3 regions of the Schinkia azotoformans genome follow, and region 2 is predicted to be linked to each of the others. Evidence: riboswitches for the same ligand, from Rfam matches in the RefSeq annotation. Region 2 holds a riboswitch; each other region holds the start of a gene.
What was found. A riboswitch is a leader RNA that binds a small molecule or an ion and turns the genes downstream of it on or off. The one in region 2 is predicted to bind S-adenosylmethionine.
Positions count from the first base shown of each region.

Region 1 (5,233 bases), 150 kb from region 2:
AGTAACAGGCTGGAATATGAAGCAACCAGCCAGAAGCACCTTTATTGCCCGGTTCAAACCACTCTACCTGGTAATCCTCCTCTACCTCGACATTATTCAATACTAAATCGTGGCTACCTGTGCCTCTCATTGCGATACTATCCCACGTTTCCACAATTTTAACCTCGGCTTTTGCTCGAGGAATTAAAAAGTACCCAATAGCTCCTGTTTTCGGAACTGTAGCCGTCACGTTAAAGTAATCAAGTACAGGGGCCATTGTAGAAAATGTCTTTCTACCATTAAGAATCCATTTATCTCCATCTTTAATAGCTGTCGTTGTAGGCTTTCCCCCCCGCGTTGGACTGCCGGTTTGCGGTTCTGACGCACAGTTATTAATAAGGGCTCCTTTTTTTACATCCTCAGATAACATTTTGAACATGGCTTCCTTCCAAGAATTTTTTTCACCTAGATCTTGAATAATCCCCATATGCCATCCAATTGATAAGGCAGTGGCGCCATCCCCTCTTGCGATATACTCTTGAAACCTGACAAGATCATAAAGAGAAATTGCTTCTCCTCCAAATTTTTCAGGAAGTGTAAGCTCAGTATAGCCGGAGCTTTTAAGTTCAGAAATATTTTCAAAGGGAAAACCTCCTTCTTCGTCAATCTTGGCAGCTCTTGTTAAGAAACGTTGAGATAGTTCTTCCATGTATTCGAGCCGCTCATCCATACTTTTAAGATCTTGAAATCTCATCTAATAATCAGTCCCTTTTCCTACTATTCTTATCTGTTTTTAATTATTAGATAATTATACAATGATTTTTTGTGTATTCCAATGATTAGTTGCCATTCTTATTGTAGTAATTTTTTTTCTCAAAATTACTTGACGTGATTTGATAAATATATTATATTTAGTTACATAAAGTAAGTTAATAAAAAAATAAACAATGAACTTTAGGAGGACGAATAATATGTCAACATTTACATTAGATAAAGTACACAGTGGGATCGGATTTCAAGTGAAACACATGATGGTTTCCAAGGCAAAAGGTGAATTCAAAAACTTCGATGTTGCTGTTGAAGGTGATATTGATAATCTTGAAGGTTTAAAAATAACTGCAACAATTGATGCCGCATCGATCAGTACAAATAATGATGACCGTGATGGACACCTACGTTCAGCAGATTTCTTCGACGTAGAAAAATACCAAACTATCAAAATCGAAGGTCAATCGATTAAAAAAATCTCTGATGAAGAATATGAATTAACAGCATTAGTTACAATTAAAGATGTAACAAATACAGAAAAGTTTACAGTAGAATTTAGCGGTGTTTCTAAAAATCCAATGGATGGCAGCACTGTAACAGGATTCGATGTGGAAGGAAAAATCAACCGTGAAAATTACGGTTTAACTTGGAACGCAGCGCTTGAAACTGGTGGCTTCCTAGTTGGTAAAGATGTAAAATTATCTGCAAACTTTGAGTTTGTAGTAGCATAATGTATGCAAGCAAAAGCATGGCCTATTCTTGGGCTATGCCTTTTTCTTTATTATTTAAAAAATTTAAATAATTCATTGACAATTGGATTACTTGGTTTTATTATAGACATTAATTACTAATCAATATAATAATTTCTTATCAAGAGCGACTGAGGGAACAGGCCCATAGAAGTCCAGCAACCTCCATAATGGAACGGTGCTAAATCCTGCAGAATGATTTCATTCTGAAAGATAAGGTGAAAATTGACATTGTCAGGTTAACCCTCTTTCAAAATGAACGAGGGTTTTTTACATGTAAAAAAGATTGGGGAGGAGAGGGTTTCATTGTCTTTAAACACACGAATTGATCACCAAGTTCTTGAGAAAATTATTTATGCATTAGAAGGCTTAGAATTTGGAACGGTTCAAATAACAGTTCATGATTCACAGGTGACACAAATTGAAAAGAATGAAAAACACCGGTTTCAATTACAACAAAAAAAAGCAAAGACTCCTAGAACAAATGAAAGTTAAAAGTAAGACTCTAACAAAATTATATTTTTGCCGATCGGACCACCGAAGGCTCCTTTAGTTTTTAGGTGCAACTATGTACTAAAACTTTAGGGGCTTTTTTATTTTGTTAAAAGCCCTAAATTATCAAAGATTGGAGTGGGGAATTTGATCGAAGTTCACAACCTTGTGAAAAGTTATCATTCAAAAAAAGGAATTGTAGTGGGGGTGGATCATGTATCTCTGAAAATAGCAAAAGGAGAGATTTTTGGGATTATTGGGTATAGTGGAGCAGGAAAAAGTTCACTTTTACGGTGTTTAAATTTATTAGAAAAGCCGACTTCTGGAGAAGTATATGTTGATCAAGTTGAACTTACTTCCTTAAATAAAGTAGAGCTTAGGAAAGCGCGTCTGAAGATTGGCATGATATTTCAACATTTTTACTTAGTAAGTTCGAAGACTGTTTTTGAGAATGTTGCTTTCGCATTAAAGGCAGCAAGGAAATCTAAAGCTGAAATTCAAGACCGTGTCCTTGGGCTTTTAGAGATAGTGGGACTTGAAGATAAAAAAGATAGCTTTCCCTCGCAATTAAGCGGCGGACAGAAACAGCGGGTAGCCATTGCAAGGGCGTTAGCGAATGAACCAAATGTACTTCTATGTGATGAAGCAACATCGGCATTGGATCCTACAACGACTAAAGCAATCCTTAAGCTACTAAAAAAGATTAATGAGGATCTCGGTTTAACCATTGTTCTGATCACTCATGAAATGGAAGTTGTTAAAGAAATTTGTGACAAAGTTGCGGTTATGCAGTCAGGAAAAGTGATCGAGGAAGGTACGGTGTATGAAGTTTTTGCTAATCCTAAGGAAGATTTAACAAAAGAATTTATTAATACAATTTTACATTTCGGATTACCTGATCGGCTAATCGCAAATAAAAAAGGAAAAATTGTAAAAATTGTTTTCAAAGGAGAGGTAGCAGAGGAGTCGATTGTATCAGATATGCTTCAGACTTTTAATATTAAAGGAAATATACTTCACGGAAAAATTGAATACATCAAGGAAGTGCCACTCGGTATTTTTATTATGGAAGTAATAGGCGAATCAATTGAAATTGAACGTGCTCTTAGCTTCATTAAACAACGGGTTGAAGTATTGGAGGTGTTCGATGATGCTGCTTGATTCCTTGATAAACCTATTACCTGACTTGAATAAAGCATTTTTTCAAACGATCTATATGGTTTTCATTTCTTTAACGATTGCGATTGTAGGAGGTTTGCCATTAGGACTGGTATTATTCGTGACTGATAAAGGATTATTTTTAGAAAATATTCGCGTTCAATCCATTGTTGGGATCATCGTTAACATTGTGCGCTCAATCCCTTATATTATTTTGCTAGTGGCATTGCTCCCATTAACAAAGTTGATTACAGGGACAACAATCGGGCCAACAGCAGCCTCCGTTTCTTTATCTGTTGCAGCAATTCCGTTTTTTGCAAGAATCGTCGAGGCATCACTACGTGAAATTGACAAAGGGGTCATTGAAGCAGCCGTGGCAGTTGGTGCAACACCATGGATGATTATTAAGGATGTACTATTGCCTGAAGCAAAGCCAAGTGTTATTCAAGGGTTGACCCTTACAACGATTAGTTTAGTTGGATATTCTGCGATGGCCGGTATCGTTGGCGGCGGTGGTATCGGTGATTTAGCGATCCGCTTTGGATATTATCGCTATGATAATACTGTAATGTTTACGACAATCATTATTTTGATCGTCCTAGTGCAGTTTATACAATTCGGTGGAGATAAAATTGCCCGTTTTGTAGATAAACGCTAATGAGATTAAACCAAGTACTTAAATATAAAAACTATGAATAATGAAGGAGAGTATATGATGAAGAAATTTAAAAAAGTTGTTTTACCAATATTATTATTTGTTTTGCTAGTAGGTATTTTAACAGGCTGCGGACAAAGTGGAAAGACAAGTCAAGCGGCCACGAGCGAAGGTTCTAAGGAAATTAAAGAACTTAAAATCGGGGCAACTGTTGGACCATATAGCGATATGGTTTCAAAGGCAATTAAACCAATCCTTGAACAAAAGGGCTATAAAGTAGAAGTCATTGAGTTTAGCGACTACATTCAACCCAATATTGCGCTTGGAAATGGTTCATTGAACGCCAATCTTTATCAACACAAAATTTATATGGAAACATTTGCAAAAGACAATAATCTAGAACTTTCTATTGTGTCACCTGTTCCTACTGTTCCAATGGGGATTTATTCGCATAAATATCAATCTATTGATGAGGTTAAGGAAGGCAGCTCTGTAGCAATACCGAATGATCCAACGAATCTTGCTAGGGCGCTATTAATCTTACAGGATGTCGGTCTAATCAAATTTGATCAAAATGCTAACCCACTTACTGTTTCTGAAAAAGATATTATTGAAAATCCGAAGAATTTAGTTTTCCAACCGATTGAAGCAGCCCAATTACCAAGGTCTTTGGAGAGTACGGATTTATCCGCCATCAACGGTAACTTTGCTTTAGCAGCAGGTTTAAGCTTACAAGATGCCCTTCAATTAGAGAACATACCTGCTGATTATTTGAATAACGTTGTTGTAAATACAAAAGATTTAGAGGCTGCATTTACAAAAGATATCCTGGAAGCAGTGGAATCAGCGGAATTTGAAAAAGTAATTGATGAACAATTCCAAGGCTATAGTAAACCGGATTGGATGAAAAATCGTTAAATAGGAGGAATCAATTATTATGTCAAAGATACACCTTCGGACAGAGGATCGGATTGCGTTTATCACCATTGATGCACCACCGGTGAATGCGTTGAATGAAGAGGTTTTACATCAGTTATCTATAACTTTAGATGACATCATTAATAGTGAAATAGATGTTGTTATTATATCTGGAGCTGGAGACAAAGCTTTTGTCGCTGGAGCCGACATTCGCGAATTTTCAACTCTGAACAAAGAGACTGGTGAAGAATTATGCAAACGGGGGCAGAGCATTTTTACTAAAATCGAAAGATTGCCGCAGCCCGTCATTGCTGCTATTGATGGCTTTGCATTAGGAGGCGGATTTGAGCTTGCGCTGGCCTGTGATTTCAGAATAGCTTCAAGTAGATCAACCTTTGGATTTCCAGAAGTTAAACTGGGGATACTTCCCGGCTACGGCGGAACACAGAGACTAGCAAGACTAATAGGCATTGGGAAAGCGAAACAGATTATTTTCTCCGGTGAATTTTTCGCG
Region 1 covers NZ_JARSMD010000017.1:14,723-19,955, reverse strand. Annotated here, with positions in the region: gene P9E47_RS09875 (acyl-CoA dehydrogenase family protein) at 1-733, opposite strand, end outside; gene P9E47_RS09870 (YceI family protein) at 951-1,478, shown strand; SAM riboswitch class I at 1,612-1,716, shown strand; gene P9E47_RS09865 (YezD family protein) at 1,803-1,991, shown strand; gene P9E47_RS09860 (methionine ABC transporter ATP-binding protein) at 2,136-3,149, shown strand; gene P9E47_RS09855 (methionine ABC transporter permease) at 3,139-3,804, shown strand; gene P9E47_RS09850 (MetQ/NlpA family ABC transporter substrate-binding protein) at 3,862-4,719, shown strand; gene P9E47_RS09845 (enoyl-CoA hydratase/isomerase family protein) at 4,739-5,233, shown strand, end outside.
Region 1: linked by a shared signal. The riboswitch ahead of P9E47_RS09865 (YezD family protein) and the one ahead of P9E47_RS10620 (O-acetylhomoserine aminocarboxypropyltransferase/cysteine synthase family protein) in region 2 are both predicted to bind S-adenosylmethionine.

Region 2 (5,233 bases):
ACCAAAGCTCTACGTTATTAATTAGGGTTCTTCCTGCCTCGCGTCCACCTTTAATTCCAAATACAACTACTGAACCAGCACCCTTTGGTAAGTATTTTGAAACATAAGCATGTGAAGGGTGATTTTCCAGTTCCGGATATAATACCCACTCAACAGCAGGATGGTTTTGTAAGTATCCCACTACTTTTCTAGTGTTTGCGATATGTTCTTTCATACGGACATGTAATGTCTCTAAACCTAAGCTTAGTTGGAATGCATTGAATGGACTTAATGCCGGACCAATGTCACGCAATAATTGAACCCTAGCTTTAATAATATAAGCAGCTGCACCAATAGCTTCAGCGTAAACTAGACCATGATAGCTTGGGTCCGGCTCGGTAAAGCCTGGGAACTTCGGTGAATTCCAATTAAATTTTCCTCCATCAATAATGACTCCGCCGAGTGTCGTACCATTTCCACCGATCCATTTTGTTGCTGAATGAACAACGATATCAGCTCCAAATTCGATTGGTCTTAAAAGGTATGGTGTTGCAAAAGTATTATCAACGATTAAAGGAATACCTGCCGCGTGGGCAATATTTGCCACTGCTTCGATGTCTAATACATATAAGCTAGGGTTTCCAATTGTTTCAGCGAAAATGGCTTTTGTTTTATCTGTAATCGCTGCTTTGAAGTTTTCTGGATCAGTTGGGTCAACTAGTTTCACAGTAATTCCGTATTTCGGTAATGTTTGAGCAAACAGATTGTAAGTTCCACCATAAAGATTGGATGCTGCAACAATCTCATCGCCAGCACCAGCAATATTTAGAATTGCTAATGTAATAGCTGAAGAACCACTTGCTACAGAAAGTGCTCCAACTCCGCCTTCTAATAGAGCAATTCTTTCCTCAAAAACAGTGCAAGTAGGGTTATGAATTCTTGTATATATGTAGCCAGGCTCAGATAAATTAAATAAATTAGCAGCATGATCTGCATCTTTAAATAAATATGCATTAGAAGGGTAGATAGCTGTTCCTTGTGCACGAGTCCCTTCATCTAATTGTAATCCACCATGAATTCCTAATGTTTCAATACGATATTTTTTTTGTCCACTCATTACAAACAACCCCTTTTTTATTTTTAATAATGTCTTGTTTAGGTAAATCAGAAAACCCCTCTTCGGATAAGAAGAGGGGTCTATAGTCAAACTCTCTACTTATCTTTCAGAGCAATATACTCTGTTGGAATTGGCACCGTGTTTTATAAAAAATCGGTTGCCGGGCTTCATAGGGCCAGTCCCTCCACCTCTCTGGATAAGAAAACTTATAAAATTTGTAATATTTGATTAACGTAATCCTATCACCGTTTTTAGGCTGTGTCAAATACTTTTTTAATCTTTTTAGGAAGTTTTTGCAAATGAACAACAATAGATTAGCGACTCCAATTTTAAAATGTTGCGGAACTTTCCTTTAACATTTATTTCCCCTCTTTTTTTTAGAACCTGTAGCCTTGTTCTGCCTTCTACAAGTTCTAATAGGCTCGAGACATCACCGCTAATGATTAACGACGGCCTCTCGGAATTTTTATAATCAAGCCAGACATCCTGTTTATTAATGAACATCGTAATCCCATTGTAGTCAGGTGAACAAAACTTTACTGATAAACTTTCATTTTCCAGTAAAGGCACAACATGAGAAGCATACTTTAGGCAACTAATAAAATCAAACAACGCTTTATTAAATTCCTTCTCTCCCATTTTTTCACACCCTATTCAACGCATTTTCCCCTCCTTTTACGTATTCTCTATGGACAGGAATTTCCCTTGAATATTAGTTCGACAATCACAAAGTTTTTAACATCAAAAAAAGACAAACTTTACTGTCGATAGTAATGTTTGTCTTTATTTACCGGGAAATATTGTCTAATTTTCCTTTTTGTCGCCATTATATTTATCTTTTTGCTTATCTCTATTATCATTATCTGTTGATTTTTTGTCGTCTTGTTTATCTTCTTTTTTATCTTTGATGGACCTTTGGTAATCTTCGTGTTTTCCAGAGTACTCCTTTTTGTTTTTTGATGAATGGTCATCGCGGGATTCTATTATTTTATTATAATATTTTTCATTTCTAGGAGGACTGTCTTTGTCTTCATCTTCAGTTCTATTTTTGTTCGCTTTCTCGTAGCCTCTATTATTTTCCTTTTCCTTTACCTTGCTTTTGCCGGGGGGCTCATTATTGAGATCACTTTCCTTGTTATGATCAGTGTTTTTATCAGCTTTGACAGGGACATTGTCTATGTTTCTATTGTTCTTTTTATCCTCAAATTTCCACTGTTTATTGCCAGCTTTTTGTTCATTTTTAGTTTCTTTATTCATTTTTTCTTGTTTATTATTTTTCTCTTCTTTATTATTTTTCTCTATTTTACTGTTCTTCTTTTCTATATCTTTTTGCTTTTTACCCTTGTCTAGTTTTTCATAGATTTGTGTGACTGATAACTCTTTCGTTTCCTCAATTGTTAAGGTCTCTTTAGATTCCTTGTAAATCACATACTTGCCTGTCGAAACCCCTAAGTCTTTCGCTTCTTTTCGTGTATTTTCGTCACCTTTTAATGTAGTGACGACTACTCCTCTTTGTTCAATTTCCTTTTTTATTACATTCACTTTCTCTTCGATTTCTACTTGGGCGTCCTTATTTATTGTTGTTGTTGTTAGTAGAACATCTTTATTTTCCGTTAAATATCCATCCGCTTTTGCTAGTTCAAGCGTGTCGTCAATGAATTTGGATAGAGGTCTATTGCGGTAGTCGTCAGCGATTTGATCGACGATTATTTTTCCATCATTATTAATTGGAATGACCTCAACAACATTCAACTTTTCATTAACTCCAACTTCGATGCTTGGGTTAATGTCTAATCCTACATAGGCTGCTACTGCTAAATTACTATTCTGTAAAAACGGATATTGAGTGAAGAATAAAACAAGAACGGCTGCGACTGCTACGATCGTTGAAATCCGTTTTGTATTGGAGTTGAAATATATTTTAGATACTGGGATATCAATTTCCGAGCCAATTTCAACATGTTGCCCTTTCTTTAGAGAGACTGTTTCGAAAGCACCTTCTTTTGTTAAAACAATCGCTTTTTTATTTTTTATCTCCATAACAATTCCTTGATTCATTAGTGTGAGTCCCCCCCCTACTCAGGTGCAATATATGATTTTAGTGCATTAAACTCTCCAATATAGATTAAAGCGATAGCAATAATATACTTTCGATTCCGTTCAATCGTTTTTCGGCTGCACGAGACCCGTTCTTCGAGCTCCTTAATCGGCAACCGCTTTTTTTCTACTAATGCACCCCGTAGTCCGACATCATCGGCAATCGTTTTAGCAACAATTTTGGCGTTTTCCCTTGCATCAATATGTTTCGGGCATTCGCTGCTTAGCACCTCAAAGGTGATTCCATAACTAAACAGCAGCTGTTGATAATCTTTTATTTCCTCTACCCTCTTTTTACGTTCTTCTTCCATGACGTATTTTTCTAAAGAGGTTTTTCGTTCTATATAATTTTCCTGAATATTACCTTCCTCGTCCTCTTCATCTGAAAAAAGGATATGATTATGTCTGCTTTCTTTACGAATATGATCGATTATCCTTCTATTAATGACGATACTTGCAAAGGATAGAAATTTACCGCCTTGCTCTTGATTAAACTGGTCAATGGCCTCATTCAGAGCAAGTAAACCGATACTATATTCGTCCATGGATTCGGAAATATATCGTTTGCACGCTTTAGATACGACTTTTTTCACAAATGGCTTGTATTGCTCAAGAAGATTGTGACGTATCCGCTCATCTCCGCTTTGTGCTTTTAAAACCAGATTTTCAATTTCCCCATCTGATTTTGAAAGCTTATTTTTGAACCATGATTTTATACGTAAAGGCCTCATGTTTCCACCTCGATCCCTATATACATTCGAATGCTCTTTTTATTTTTTGGGTATACTCGAATTTTTCCCGCTTCACTCTTTATAACATAAATTAAGGTGCCCTGGGACCAAAACTTTTTTCCACAAACACGAAAAAGCCCTTCACCACTCGTATGAAGGACACAAAATTATAAGTAGCTATTCACAATATCATAGACGTACGTTACGGACTTAAACGCATATATTTTTTCGACAATCTGACTATCCTCCCATATTGTTAAACAAGGGACACTTTCGATTTCGTACTCGGCGGCAATAGCTGGAAAATAGTTCAGGTTGCATTTATTAATTTGTAAAGATGAGATGGTTTCGTTCACGACTTCAAGCATTTTACTTGCTAATTGGCACGTGCCGCACATCGGTGTATAAAAATAAATGAATTGCACTCCATCCATTGTCAAAAATTGTTGCCATTGTTCAGGTTTAACCTCATTCATTTTTACTAAGCCTCATTTAATTAGAAATTTTGGATCTACATTTATGTTTTTGCTAAGCAAAGCTGTTGCCAGCTGGTATTCAGGGGTGGTCGCTACCTCACGATATACTTTATCAATATAGATATGATTTGCATTTGGAAGCTCTCTTTTTAGTTGTTTTCTTAGTTTTTCCCCGGCATAATCAGCATCGGCTAATATATAGACATCTTTATTATCGAGGTCAAATTCGTCAACGAGCTCTTCAATTTTCTGGGCGCTTACCGTTCCATTTGTACAAATAATTTCAACTGAATCACGGATCAATGGCTCGATTTTTTTCTTATCTGATTTTCCTTCAACTATGATTACTTTCTCTGAATCCATTTGTTCCAATGCGCTCTCCACCTTAGTTTGTCGGTAAATATTTCTCCATATTATATTCTATTTTTATTATAAGTTTATTATTTAAAAATGAAAAATAAGCTGACTCCGAAACTAGGGGTCAGCCTATTACTTTAAAATACTTTATTTTTTTAACGGAACTTTATGTCCACCGTAAATCCAGTCACATACTTCATAATCAAATGGAGTTCTAGCTTCAAAGATTGTTTTTCTTAAAAGAATGGCAGTTGGGTCTTCGGCATGGATGATTCCACCCCATGAACGTGCGCTTGTTTGTACTCTGGCAGATCTTGGTTGACGTTCCGCTTGGTATTCTAGGAATGCTTTTTCATACTCATTCGGATACTTGATTAACATATCTGCAAGGTAGGAAGCATCTTCAAGCGCTTGCACTCCTCCTTGGGCTAAGTATTGAAGCATTGGATGGGCTGCATCACCTAATAATGTAATCT
Region 2 covers NZ_JARSMD010000017.1:166,966-172,198, forward strand. Annotated here, with positions in the region: gene P9E47_RS10620 (O-acetylhomoserine aminocarboxypropyltransferase/cysteine synthase family protein) at 1-1,096, opposite strand, end outside; SAM riboswitch class I at 1,193-1,299, opposite strand; gene P9E47_RS10625 (hypothetical protein) at 1,379-1,735, opposite strand; gene P9E47_RS10630 (anti-sigma factor domain-containing protein) at 1,901-3,154, opposite strand; gene sigI (RNA polymerase sigma-I factor) at 3,172-3,924, opposite strand; gene P9E47_RS10640 (thioredoxin family protein) at 4,092-4,400, opposite strand; gene P9E47_RS10645 (toprim domain-containing protein) at 4,413-4,763, opposite strand; gene P9E47_RS10650 (FAD-dependent monooxygenase) at 4,905-5,233, opposite strand, start outside.

Region 3 (5,233 bases), 150 kb from region 2:
TGACATGACGATCCTTTTGCTGGCGGATAAAGCTATGAATAATAGTGATAAATAAGCTCTTTTAACTACCAATCCACTACAATAGAACTTGTAATAGATTGGTAGTTTTCGTTTTTTATAATGTACTTCCTAGATGTAGTAATTAAAATCTTCAGGAATTACTCTTTTTAAGAACTGACGCGTTCTTTCTTCTTTGGGATTAGAGAAAATGTCACAGGATGTGCCTTCCTCCACAATGACACCACCATCCTTGAACCCTCTCATGGCTAAAGCCACAAGATTCCTAAGTAAAGAAACCTATCGATTTCTAATTGATTAGGCTACCCCCATCGTTCCGACGGTTGGTCGTACAAACGGTGTTTGATACCTCCGACAAGCTTTAACTTGGAATTCTCCTAGGCACCAATGAGTCGTAACGCTTCATTTCGTAGATTGATAGAAGCATTCAAATCACGATTTTGGTGATGTATCCCACAACACGGGCAGGTCCATTCACGTAATGCGAGATTCTTTACGTCTTTATGTTGATAACCACAATTCGAACATAGTTGACTAGAAGCAAAGGTTTTCGCGACTGTTATGACTTGCTTTCCATACCATTTCGCTTTGTACTCCAACATCGTTCTAAATTGTGACCATGATACCTCACTAATGGCTTTGGCAAGATTTCCATTTTTAAGCATATTGCTTACAGACAAATCCTCAATTCCTATGATGTCGTGGCTTTTGACAATATGAGTTGAGATTTTATCTAGCATATCTTTCCTTGCATTCGTGATTTTTTCATGGATTTTTGCGATTTTTACACGTTGTTTATGCCAATTTGACGAACCTATTTTTCGTCTTGAAAGAATGCGCTGGGTACTTGCTAATTTTTCTTCCAATGTACGGAAAAACTTTGGATTTTTGTATATTGTTCCATCCGAAAGGATTGCAAAATTTTTAAGTCCCACATCAATCCCAACGGCTGACCCTGTCTTTTCAAAAGATTGTACTTCCGTTTCAACAAGAATGGATACAAAGTATTTACCAGTCGCATTATGCCTAATGGTAACATTTATAATTCGACCATCGACTTCTTTACTTTTAGCAAAACGCACAAGTCCGAGTTTGGGAAGTTTAAGATGCTGGTCCAAAATAGCAATATTACCATTCACATATTTGGTTGTATACGATTGAACAGGATTTTTTTTGGATTTAAAACGTGGTTCATTATTTTGTTTTTTATAGTATCTTGTATAGGCATCGTGAACAATTTCAACGGACTTTTGAAGAGCAATACTATCTACTTCTTTTAAAAAGGGGTAATGTTCCTTTAAATTAGGGAGGGCTTTTATAGATTTATGCTTATTGAAACATTCACCCTTCCAATTATTCTTAAGAAGCTGACCGTTCTGAACCATTTCATTCACGATATACCAGTATGCATCTTTCTGTTTTTGTCTTCCCACAAAGTAATTATAGATGAAACGACTGCAACCGATGGTTTTAGCAATTAAGATTTCTTGTTCTTTGGTAGGATAGATCCTAAATTTGTATGCTTTCTTTACGATCATTTTCTACTCACCTCACTTTCCGGTTTTTGAATGCATTTAGGACGACAACTTACGCACCATGCCCACATTCCATTACTGTATTTTTGTCAAACGTACGTTCTTGTTGCCTTGAATATAGTATAACATATGTCGGAGATTTATACGAGTGCACACTGTTATAGATAATAAAAATTTGGACAATAACCGGCGTTCCTCTTACAAACGAAACGTAAACTTGGGCAAAACGATGGATAACAGGAATCTTATTAATCCTCGTTAAAGCAAGTAAAAATCATTCATAATACCAATAAGTTTAGTCGGGTTAGGAAGATATTAGCATCCTTATAATTTTAATGTCAACCACTTTTAGCGAAATACTTTTACAGTTGCAACTGTTCCCACTCATTTTCCTCTTGTAATCTATTTTAAAGTATAATAAAATGAAAATTATTCCAATCATTTAATAATTACATATTTTTCTTATCAAGAGAGACTGAGGGATTGGCCCAATGAAGTCTCAGCAACCGGCCTTTAAGAAGAAACGGTGCTAATTCCATAGGCGATAAGCGCCTAGAAGATGAGAAGATTGTTTTCGTTTTTTAGGAGCCTTCTTCTTATTAGAGGGCTCTTATTTTTTGCCCTTGATTTAAAAATGAATGTAAACGAAAGGGATGAAAAGCATGTCAACAAATAGATTAGAAACAAAGTTAGTTCAATTAGGGAATAAAACGGATCACAAAACAGGAGCCGTCAATCCACCTATATATTTATCAACGGCCTATGGGCATAGTGGACTTAGAAAATCTACAGGATATGACTATATTCGTACCAAAAACCCTACTCGGACAATTTTGGAGGAAGGAATTGCAGACTTGGAGTCAGGGGACCGTGGTTTTGCCTGTAGCTCCGGGATGGCAGCGATCCAATTAGTTCTGTCTCTTTTCAGGAGTGGGGATGAACTACTAGTTTCTGAGGATATTTATGGTGGTACCTACCGCTTGCTTAAAAATTTTTCAGATGCCTATGACATTCATACGACATATACAAGCTTTAGTGATATACACAAAACAGAAAAGCTGATCACTTCAAATACAAAAGCTATTTTTATAGAGACCCCAACGAATCCATTAATGCAAGAAATTGATATCGAGCAGTATGTATTACTTACTCAAAAATATAACTTATTACTTATCGTAGATAACACTTTTTATACACCCTATTTTCAGCAACCGCTTGAATTAGGAGCGGATATCGTTATTCATAGTGCAACCAAGTATATTGGTGGACATAATGACGTGCTTGCTGGCTTGGTTGTTGCTAAAGGAGACAACATTTGCGAAAGATTGGCTTTTCATCATAATGCAGCTGGAGCAGTATTATCACCTTTTGATTCCTGGCTATTAATCAGAGGATTAAAAACACTACATTTACGAATGAAACAACATGATGAAAATGCTAGAAAAATAGCGGACTACTTAAAAACTGAAGAGAAGGTTCTTGACGTTTTATATCCTGGTAAAGGCGGTATGCTGTCATTTCGATTAAGGGAAAGTATATGGGTTGAACCATTTTTAGAAAATCTCAAGTTGATTACGTTTGCCGAAAGTCTGGGAGGTGTTGAAAGCTTTATTACATATCCTGCCACCCAGACACATGCAGACATCCCTGAAGAAGAACGAAACGAGCGCGGTGTATGCAATCGATTATTACGTTTTTCCGTTGGTATTGAAGATGCGGAAGATTTAATTTCAGACCTGAAACAAGTATTTTCTAAATTGCAAAAGGAGGATAACGACCTATGAGCATATACAAAGACAAGCTAGAAACTAAATTAATTCATGCATCATCAAATCCAGATATTGAACAGAAAACAGGTGCAGTAAACGTTCCGATTTATCTATCGTCCACTTTTCACCAAGCAAGTTTTGACGATTTCGGTCCATTCGATTATAGCCGCTCCGGTAATCCGACCAGGGAAGCGCTGGAACAGAAAATTACTGAATTAGAAGGTGGTGTGAGAGGATTAGCTTTTGCTTCCGGAATGGCAGCTATCTCTTCAGCCTTCATGCTGCTTTCTGCAGGTGACCATGTAGTAATCTCAGAAGATGTTTACGGTGGCACTTATCGTTTTGTAACCAAAGTATTAACTCAATTTAAGATTGACCATACATTTGTTAATATGACTGACCTTAACGCAATATCCAATGCAATTCAACCGAATACGAAGGTCATTTACATCGAAACACCTTCTAATCCGTGTTTAAACATTACAGACATTGAAGCAGTCGTAGAAATTGCAAAAGAGCATAACTGCTTAACTTTTCTCGATAACACCTTTATGACACCACTTTGCCAAAACCCACTCCAATTGGGTGTAGATGTGGTGCTCCATAGTGCTACAAAGTTTTTATCGGGCCATAGTGATATTATTGCTGGGTTAGCGATTACAAAGAACGAAGAACTAGGTAAAAGACTAGCTTTTATCCAAAACTCCTTTGGTGCTATTTTAGGCGCACAAGATTCTTATCTATTAATCCAAGGAATGAAAACATTAGGAACACGCTTAAAACAGTCATCGGAATCAGCTCAGCATATAGCCACATACCTCCATCATCATCAATTGATCGAGGAAGTGTATTATCCAGGCTTATCATTTCATCCCGGCCATGACATCCATGTTAAACAGTCTCATGGGTTCGGTGCTGTTTTATCTTTCAGGTTACCAAATAAAGAAATAGCGAAAGCATTTATCGAACATGTTCGAATACCTGTTTTTGCTGTTAGCCTCGGGGCTGTCGAGTCCATACTTTCTTATCCAGCTACCATGTCACATGCTGCAATGTCAAAAGAGGAAAGAGAAAAAAGAGGAATTACCGATGGCTTGTTAAGACTTTCTGTTGGACTAGAGCATGTTGACGATTTAATTGCTGATTTTGAGCAGGCACTGCAGGCTGCTTCGCAAAAAGCAAAAGCCCAATCTCTCTAAGGGAGGTGGGCTTCTTTCGTTCTGTTCTAATATTGAAATTAGTCGTCATGCGTTTGAAATTCAATTTTTTTAATATCTTCGATTGCATGTTCGAGCAAGGTTAATAAGTCTGGTTCATTTAAGGTTTCGAATTTTGCTTTAAATTCTTGATAAATTTTTTCTGTGGCTGCTTCGAATTCTTTTCGATTCGTAACATCGTTTTTAACTTCCATCATAATAAGCGTCAGCAGTTTATTTCGTACATTTGTATAATTATCTAATTGTGTTCCAGCGCCGTCTGTTTGGACAGCGGTTGTTAGTTTTTTGCCTGTCTCTGAATTTATATATGTTACTCTTTTTTCATTCACACTTTCTTCCATTGTTCGACCTCATTTCTACTTTTTCTTAATTATACAAATCTTTAACCAATTTCGAAAGTGAAAACGTTTTTATCCCTTATTAGATAAAAAAAATGGAATATACTAAATAAGAGTTGGCATTTCCACCATTGTGCATTAAAATAACCTTTGGTTTATAAATATAAAGTGGAAAGGTGAATGCATTGCAACAGGTTACAGCTAGAGAAAGTAAGAAATATACAACAAATGAAATCTTGAAATTCCTTATTCCTTCATTAATGGGAATTTTCCTATTTATTATTCCTATTAGATACAATGGTGAAATGACGATCCCGATTGCCATTTTATCCGGGTCTATTCAAAGCCTTTTAGGC
Region 3 covers NZ_JARSMD010000017.1:20,323-25,555, forward strand. Annotated here, with positions in the region: gene P9E47_RS09875 (acyl-CoA dehydrogenase family protein) at 1-55, shown strand, start outside; partial or broken gene P9E47_RS09880 (amino acid ABC transporter ATP-binding protein) at 130-255, opposite strand; gene tnpB (IS200/IS605 family element RNA-guided endonuclease TnpB) at 396-1,556, opposite strand; SAM riboswitch class I at 2,013-2,119, shown strand; gene P9E47_RS09890 (methionine biosynthesis PLP-dependent protein) at 2,216-3,337, shown strand; gene metC (cystathionine beta-lyase) at 3,334-4,521, shown strand; gene P9E47_RS09900 (hypothetical protein) at 4,560-4,880, opposite strand; gene P9E47_RS09905 (YjiH family protein) at 5,138-5,233, shown strand, end outside.
Region 3: linked by a shared signal. The riboswitch ahead of P9E47_RS09890 (methionine biosynthesis PLP-dependent protein) and the one ahead of P9E47_RS10620 (O-acetylhomoserine aminocarboxypropyltransferase/cysteine synthase family protein) in region 2 are both predicted to bind S-adenosylmethionine.